Regions from separate parts of the Methylophilus sp. 5 genome, predicted to be linked through region 1. Evidence: predicted binding sites of a transcription regulator. Region 1 holds the regulator's gene; the other holds the start of a gene.
The links. Region 1 encodes sigma-54, which starts transcription at its own class of promoters, with help from an activator protein. Its sites were predicted from a motif close to TGGCACNNTTCCTGCT; they were not measured.
Positions count from the first base shown of each region.

Region 1 (4,440 bases):
GCAGTTACAAACCGAGCGTTTGATGCTGGAGCCGGATACAGACGTTGCCCATACCGACTTGCCGGTCACCATCCGCCAACAACCGGCCACCGTGATTACCGGCACCGGCATGCGTTTTGATAACAAGGCGGGCACCATGCAATTATTTAACCGGGTACACGTACATTATGTACGCGCACCTGTCGTCACCAAAGCTGCAAGCCCGGCAGCGCCTGCCAAAGCAGGCAATCACAAGGGTCGTTGATTCTGGAGAAATGAGTTGAACACGCACAAGCCATTATTTTATGCCACCTGCTTGACCTTACTGGCGCTATTACAGTGGTCAAGCAGCGCGCTGGCTGAAGAGTCCGACCGCGACCAGCCAATAGAGCTGGAAGCAGACACGGTGACGGTGAACGATGCCAAAAAAATCAGCATTTACACCGGCAATGTGATTCTCAACCAAGGCTCACTGCAAATTAAAGCAGACAAAATGATTGTGCGTGAAGATCAGGATGGCTTTCAGCACAGTACGTGTACTGGCAACCCGACCACCTTCAAGCAAAAACGCACCGGCAAAAACGAATGGATGCAAGGCAGTGGCCAGCGCATTGAATACAATGCCCGCATGGACAAAGTACAACTCTATACTAACGCATGGGTCAAACGTGGCGAAGATCTGGTCACTGGCGACTACATTAGCTATGACGCCAATGCAGAATATGCCGAAGTCATTGGCGGCACCAAAGCCAATCCCAACGGCACCGCTGGCAGTCGTGTAAAAGCGACCATTCAGCCAAAAAATAAAACCACACCGCCGGTGATTGATAACAAACCAACAACACAGCAAGGGCTGCGCATGAACCGTTCTCTGCAAATTAAAGTAGAACCGGCGCCTAACGACACCAGCAGCGAGCCCGCGAAAGCGCAACCTTAAAGACACCGGCCTTATGCAGACATCCGTTTCACCAGATCAGAACCATTTGCGTGTTAGCCACCTGAAAAAAGCCTATCAGGGGCGCACCGTGGTTAAAAACACCACGCTTGAGCTGCGCAGCGGCGAAGTGATTGGCTTACTGGGCCCAAATGGCGCCGGCAAAACCACCAGCTTTTATATGATTGTGGGCTTAGTCGCGCTGGATGATGGCAGCATTACGCTCAACGGGGCAGACGTGAGCCACGCACCCATGCATGAGCGCGCACGCATGGGCTTGGCCTATCTGCCACAAGAAGCCTCTATTTTTCGCAAAATGACGGTCACTGACAACATTTTGTCCATTCTCGAAACCCGCCCCCATACAGAAGAAGAGCGTGAAGCGCGGCTGGAGTCCTTGCTGGATCAGTTGCATATCCAGCATATTCGCAATAGTCAGGCAGTGAGTTTGTCCGGCGGTGAACGTCGCCGCGTCGAAATCGCCCGTTGCCTGGCGACCGACCCAAAATTCATTTTGCTGGATGAGCCGTTTGCCGGGATTGACCCGATTGCGGTGATTGAGATTCAAAAAATTATCCGCTACCTGAGCAGCCAGAATATCGGTATTTTAATTACAGACCACAACGTACGCGAAACCCTGGATATTTGTGACCGGGCTTATATCGTGAATGAAGGCGCCGTGTTTGCCGCGGGCACGCCCGACGAAATCATTCAAAACGAAGGCGTACGTGAAGTGTATCTGGGCAAGAATTTTAGGCTGTAACCCGTTATGAAGCAAAATCTGCAACTACGTATTTCGCAAAACCTGGCGCTCACCCCGCAGCTGCAACAGTCTATCCGCCTGTTGCAGCTCTCAACACTTGAGTTGAGCCAAGAGCTGGAAACCATCCTGCAGGAAAATCCGCTGCTGGAAATGGCCGACGGTGAAGAAGGCGAGTTTGAAGACAATAGCCCTACCGCGACCGCCGCGGCCGAGCAAGAGCTACCTGATGCAAGCTCGTTTGATGTTGCCACACAGGCGGAAATCACCGCACCCGCAGAAACCTTGCGCGAAGAGTTGCACGACCAACTTGGCGGCAACGAAGGCGAACAAGCCAATCTGAATGAAGAATTTTCACCGCCCGAGTTTGAAGACGACTACGAGGAGTTTGGCAGCACCAGCAATTGGGACGAAGCCGGTCGCAACAATATGGACGATGAAGACGGTGATTTTTCGCGTCAGGATGCCAGCAATACCAGCTTGCGCGAACACTTGATGAACCAGATACAACTGGCGCATTTGTCCAAACGTGACATGGACCTGGTGAAGTTTTTACTCGACGGTATTAATGATAATGGTTACCTGGAACAGGACTTACAAGAAATTGTCGACCTGCTGCCCCCAGAGCTGGAAGTTGAGTTGTTAGAGCTGGAAACCGCCCTTAAATTGATCCAGAACCTGGATCCGATTGGGGTTGGCGCGCGCGACCTGTGCGAATGCCTGCGCCTGCAATTACAAGCGCTCCCAGCAGACACGCCTTATTTGCGCATCGCTATGGCGATTGCCAAAGATCACTTAGCGCTGCTGGCCAACAAAGACTTTGTCAAACTGCGCAAACTGCTCAGTTGCGATGAAACCGCCCTTAAAGGTGCGCAACAACTCATCCGCCAGCAGAACCCCAAGCCTGGCAACGAATTCGCTACCTTTAGTCATGACCACTTTATCCAGCACGATGTGGTAGTCAAAAAAATCAAAGGCATCTGGATGGCGTCACTCAATGATGGCGTGATCCCCAAGCTGCGGATCAATCAATTGTATGCGGACATCCTTAAGCGCAACCGCGATAGTTCCGGCCAATATCTGCAAAGCCAGATGCAAGAAGCCAAATGGATGATTAAAAATATCCAGCAGCGTTTTTCTACGATCTTGCGTGTATCGCAAGCGATTGTAGACCGTCAACGCAACTTTTTTGAGCATGGCGAAATTGCCATGCGCCCCTTGGTATTACGTGAAATTGCCGAAGAGCTAGACTTGCACGAAAGCACCATTTCACGCGTGACGACGCATAAGTATATGCTCACACCGCGCGGGGTGCTGGAGCTTAAATACTTTTTTGGTAGCTCAGTCGCAACCGATGCTGGCGGCTCCTGCTCAGCGACCGCTATTCGCGCCTTAATCAAGCAAATGGTGGCCGAAGAAAATCAGAAAAAACCATTATCGGATAACCAAATTACCGATACGCTGGCGCAACAAGGCATTGTGGTCGCCCGCCGCACCATTGCAAAATATCGCGAGTCGCTGAGTATTCCGCCCGCAAATTTACGCAAGTCGCTGTAAAACAAAAAGGCCGCATCTGCGGCCTTTTTGTTGGTTACGAGTTTGTTATTTAATTGTGATTTTAGCAAACTTGCGCTTACCCACCTGGGCGACCACGGTCACGCCTTTTGCCACTGGCAGATTTTTATCATCCACCTTCACGCTATCCAGCTTTACCCCGCCCTGCTGCACAGCGCGCATGGCTTCACTAGTGCTTTCTACCAAGCCAGCCTGTTTCAGCAATTGGCTGATGCCAATACTGTCACCCTCAATCGTCACCTCTACCTGTGGCACATCATCAGGAATACCGCCTTTGGCGCGGGTTTGAAAATCTTGCCAGGCTTTTTCAGCCGCGGCCTGGCCGTGAAAGCGGGCCACGATTTCTTGCGCAAACCCGACTTTGATATCGCGCGGGTTTTCACCCCCCGCCACTTGCGCTTTCCACTGGGCAACAGTATCTAATGAAGCGAACGACAACAAATCAATATAACGCCACATCAATGCATCAGAAATAGACATGATTTTGGCAAAAATAGTCTCGGGCGCCTCGCTAATACCAATATAGTTACCCAGCGACTTGGACATTTTATTCACGCCATCCAGGCCCTCCAGCAACGGCATCATCAACACACATTGTTGTGACTGCCCAGCCTGTTTTTGCAGCTCACGGCCCATTAGCAGGTTAAATTTCTGGTCGGTGCCGCCCAATTCCAAATCTGCCCGCAATGCCACTGAATCATAGCCTTGCAACAAGGGATACAAGAACTCGTGAATTGCAATCGGCTGGTTGCCTTTAAAGCGCTTGGAGAAGTCATCACGCTCCAGCATGCGCGCCACTGTATGGCTGGCAGCTAACTTGATCATACCGGCCGCCCCCAGGTCACTTAACCATGCCGAGTTAAACACAATCTCGGTTTTGGCCGGGTCTAAAATCTTAAACACCTGCTCGGAGTAAGTGTCGGCATTGGCTTTCACCTGCTCAACCGTTAACGGCGGGCGCGTCGTACTCTTACCGGTCGGATCACCAATCATGCCGGTAAAGTCACCAATCAGAAACAAAATCTGGTGACCCAGATCCTGCAACTGGCGCAATTTATTAATCAGCACAGTGTGGCCCAGGTGCAAGTCTGGCGCAGTTGGGTCAAAGCCCGCTTTAACGCGCAGCGGTTTGCCGGTTTTCAGCTTTTCAATCAGCTCTTGCTCGATCAACAGCTCATCGGCACCACGCTTG
Region 1 is NZ_KI911560.1:1,004,989-1,009,428, forward strand. It holds gene lptC (LPS export ABC transporter periplasmic protein LptC) at 1-244, shown strand, start outside; gene lptA (lipopolysaccharide transport periplasmic protein LptA) at 260-916, shown strand; gene lptB (LPS export ABC transporter ATP-binding protein) at 930-1,676, shown strand; gene METH5_RS0104780 (RNA polymerase factor sigma-54) at 1,683-3,230, shown strand; gene tyrS (tyrosine--tRNA ligase) at 3,276-4,440, opposite strand, start outside.

Region 2 (4,440 bases), 720 kb from region 1:
TCAAGCGCGACATCGACATTGTGGTGGTGCAGGAAACGCTGCTGATGCAGACGATTGATCGCTCTTATCGCCAAACCGAACAAATCTCGTCACTGGCGTTAGAGCTGCAAGAAGACTTGGCCGCCAGCAATGTGGACCTCGCCAGCCTGATGGGCGTTGACCTGGGCATTGACGATGCGCCAGTGGTTAAGCTGCTGCAAACCATTTTTGAAGACGCGGTGCAGGTGCGTGCCTCTGATGTGCACATTGAGCCGCAAGAAAATAAACTGCTGATCCGCTTTAGGATTGATGGTGTGATGCACTTTCAAACGCAGTCCGACAACAAAATTGCGACTGCTTTGGTCATGCGCCTCAAGATTATGGCTGGCCTGGATATTTCTGAGAAACGTTTACCGCAGGATGGCCGCTTTGGCTTTACCGTGAAGGGCCGTGCAGTGGATATGCGTATTTCTACCATGCCAACGCAGTATGGCGAAACGGTAGTGATGCGGTTGCTCATTCAGAATACCGGCCATTTCAACCTGGATAAACTGGGTATGCCGCCAGAGTTGCTGGCGCGTTTTCGTAAGATGATCGGCCGACCGAGTGGCATGGTGCTGGTGACCGGCCCAACCGGTAGCGGTAAAACGACTACGTTGTATTCTGCCTTGAGTGAATTAAACACGCCGGAAACCAAAGTCATTACGGTAGAAGACCCGGTGGAATATCGCCTGCCTGGCATTATTCAAACGCAGGTGAACGAAAAAATCGAGCTGGATTTTCCTAAACTGTTACGTGCCATTTTGCGTCAGGACCCGGATATTGTGCTGGTGGGTGAAATGCGTGACGAAGAAACCGCGCAAACCGGTTTGCGTGCCTCCATGACCGGCCACTTGGTGCTCTCTACATTACATACCAACGACGCCTCAACCGCCCCCGTGCGTTTGATCGACATGGGCGTGCCGCGCTTTATGGTGGCGATGTCGCTGCTGGGTGTGCTGGCACAACGGCTAGTGCGGCTCATTTGCCCGCATTGTGCCGCCGAGCACACGCCAACCGAGTCAGAATCAGTTTGGTTAAATCAAGTGATACAGCAGCCTGATGTGGTGACCAATTTTAGGCATGGTAAAGGCTGCCAGCACTGTAACCGCACTGGTTATTTGGGCCGCGTTGGTTTATATGAGTTTTTAGAAATGACGGATGAGTTGGCGATGGCGGCTAACATGCCGGACACCAATGTGTTTATCAAAAAAGCGCGCGAAAGACTTAAAGGCAAGACCTTGCGCGACCAGTCTTTGCAACTGGCATTAGACGGCAAGACCACGCTCGATGAAATCATGCGTGTCGATAACCAGTTTGAAGAGTAACCCTTTAAAAAGCCACGCCTATGCCGATATTTGAATACAAAGGTCGTACCGACGATGGCATGATGGTCAGCGGCGTGCAAGAAGCAACAGACCTCGATGCGCTGGGCGCGGCACTCATCATCTCAAAAATTACCCCGATTGAAATCAAGCAAAAAGCAGCTGGCGCAGTCGCTTTTAATTTGTTTGAAGAAAAAGTCACCAGCCTAGATGTCATGCTGTTCAGTAAGCAGATGTATACCCTGCTCAAAGCCGGTATACCGATTATGCGTGCCTTGGCAGGTATTCAAAGCTCGGTGGGTAATGCCAAGCTAGCACAAGTGGTTGGGCAGCTACGCGTGAGTTTGGATTCAGGCCGTGAGTTGTCAGTCGCCATGGCTGAGCACCCTAAGGTGTTTGATAGTTTTTATATCAGCATGATCCGTGTCGGTGAGGGCACCGGTAACCTCGACAATATCTTTTTGCGTTTGGCTGAGCACATTGAATTTGAGCGCTTTATGCGCGGGCAAATCAAATCTGCGTTGCAATATCCAACCTTTGTACTCATCGCGATGGCGATTGCCATTGTGGTGATTAATGTGATGGTGATTCCGCAGTTTGAAAAAGTGTTTGCCAACATGCATGCAGATTTACCATTCATTACAAAGATATTGATCGCGTTTTCCAGTTTTATGCGTAATTACTGGTTTGTGCTGATTGGCATGATTGTGGGGGCGGTCTGGATGTTCAAAACGTACACGAGTACAGATGCCGGGCGGGCTCAATGGGATCGCTACAAAATGCGCATTCCCATTGCGGGCAAAATTATTTTTAAAGGCACCATGGCCAGGTTTGCGCGCACCTTTGCCTTGTCTACGCGTAGCGGTTTGCCTATTCTTTCGGCTTTGCGCCTGGTTTCACAGACAGTTGAGAATGATTACCTCGGCGCCAAAATTCTTAGTATGTCTGCTGGCATTGAGCGCGGTGAGACGATTTTAAGAACGGCCACGCAAACGGGCGTGTTTAATCCGCTGGTGTTGCAGATGATTGCTGTGGGCGAAGAGTCTGGCTCGCTCGATGATTTGATGCAAGAAGTTGCCGATATGTATCAAGCTGACGTGGAATATGACGTTAAAACATTAGGTGCGCAAATCGAGCCCATCTTGATTATCTTTTTAGGTGCCTTGGTGTTGGTGTTAGCTCTGGGTGTGTTCTTGCCGATATGGGATATGAGTTCGGTTATGTTGAAGGGTAGTTAATCATTTGCTCTGGCATATGAATGGTTTGTGAAGCGTGATGAATATGGACCAAAATTGTCTGGCATAGATTTTGCTGATGGGTAATTAACGCAGTTATAACCTGCCGCTGTGATGATAAGGGCAGGGACTTTTTGATTAGGAGTCTGAATAATGAAAAAACAAGCAGGTTTTACATTGGTTGAATTGGTAGTGGTAATTGCAGTATTGGGTATTTTGGCGGCAACGGCTTTGCCAAGGTTTGTTAACGTGCAATCTAATGCACGCGTTGCAGCTGCGAATGGTCTTGCTGCATCTCTCCGGTCAGCGGCTAACCTTGCACGCGCCTCGTGGGTAGCCGCTGGAAATAATGCAGCTACAGTGCCTATGGATGGGAATAACGTCACAGTCGTTGCTGGGGTTGGTTATCCAACTGCAGATGCAGCTGGCATTGGTTCTGCATTGCAACAAGTAGATGGACAGTTTCAGCCAGGATATGTTGGTGGGGTTGCAACATTTACAGTAGGCGGTTTTGCACAATGTACAGTCATTTACACTGCTGCAACTGGTGTAGTCACTACTCCCACATTAAGTGCTGCTAATTGCGGCGGTTGATTCTTGTTTTTATGATAAAAGCAGATGGATTCACCCTTGTTGAATTGGTTGTGGTGATCGCTCTGACTGGAATCATGATGGCAGTCGCCGCCCCCAGATTCACTAGTGGTGACATCTTCGAAACCCGCGGCGACGCGGGTTTACTTTCATCTACGCTGCGTTATGCGCAAAAAACGGCCATTGCACAGCGCAAGAAAGTGTTTGTGTTACACAACGATGCGGTAGAGCCCAATACGGTTAGCCTGTGCTTTGACCCTAACTGTGGCGCGGCGCAAGTGGTGATTAACCCGGAAACCGCTGGCGCCTATGTGCTCACTTTTTCGCACAGTGTGATCGTTGGGTCGTCTAACAAAGCTTTGGGGTTTGATGGCTTGGGCCGGGCAGACCCAAACGAGTTGGCTACCTATAGAGTGACCAATAAAAAGAATGAACTGCAATTTGTTGGCATTTCGGTAGAAGCAAATACGGGTTACATACACTAACAATCCACCTGGTGAGCAGCCAGGTGACGCATATGACTAAAACAGGTAACCACAACAATAATAAACACATACCAGCCGGCAAAAAAAACCATCACGGTTTTTCGCTGGTTGAGATGGTTGTGTTTATTGTGATTGTGACCACCGCCATTGCCGGGGTGATCGGCGCGCTGGCATTTATGAGCGGTCACTCAGCGGACCCGCTCGCGCGCAAACAAGCGATTGCGATTGCTGAATCACTCATGCAAGAAATCCAGCAAATGCCTTTTACCTTTTGCGACCCGGATGACCCAAATGCGTCTACCGCCAATAGCGCGGCTGATTGCAGCACTTCGCAAGCCAACTTAGGTGGCCCCTCTCCCGCAGGTGAAAGCCGTTACAGCGCCACTAATCCGTTTGATAATGTCGCCGATTATGGCGGGTTTACCATGCCAGGTGGTGGCTGCACGGGTATTTGCCGCATAGGCAGTTCAACTGCACTTGCGGGCCTCAATGCTTATTCGGCCTCTGTGGCGATTAATCAGGCTGGGGGCGCTGGCGCTTTTGCCGGGTTGCCAGCAGCAGCTGTTTTGCAAATTGTCGTCACGGTGACTGGCCCAGCCAACACAACCATACGCTTAACCGGTTTTAAGGTTCGCTATGCGCCGAAAATTTAAGCAGCCTCGCTTGGCGATGTCTGGTTTCACCTTGGTGGAGCTGGTGATTGTCATTGTCGTCATGGCTATTTTGGGCGGTATCTCCGTCAGTTTTATTAAAAACTCTGTCCTTGCCTATGTGAACTCAGAAGCT
Region 2 is NZ_KI911560.1:1,726,054-1,730,493, forward strand. It holds gene METH5_RS0108270 (GspE/PulE family protein) at 1-1,346, shown strand, start outside; gene METH5_RS0108275 (type II secretion system F family protein) at 1,367-2,581, shown strand; gene METH5_RS15970 (type II secretion system protein) at 2,732-3,172, shown strand; gene METH5_RS0108285 (Tfp pilus assembly protein FimT/FimU) at 3,184-3,654, shown strand; gene METH5_RS0108290 (prepilin-type N-terminal cleavage/methylation domain-containing protein) at 3,687-4,307, shown strand; gene METH5_RS0108295 (prepilin-type N-terminal cleavage/methylation domain-containing protein) at 4,324-4,440, shown strand, end outside.
Region 2: the regulator sigma-54 is predicted to act here: its motif matches at 2,641-2,656, upstream of METH5_RS15970 (type II secretion system protein).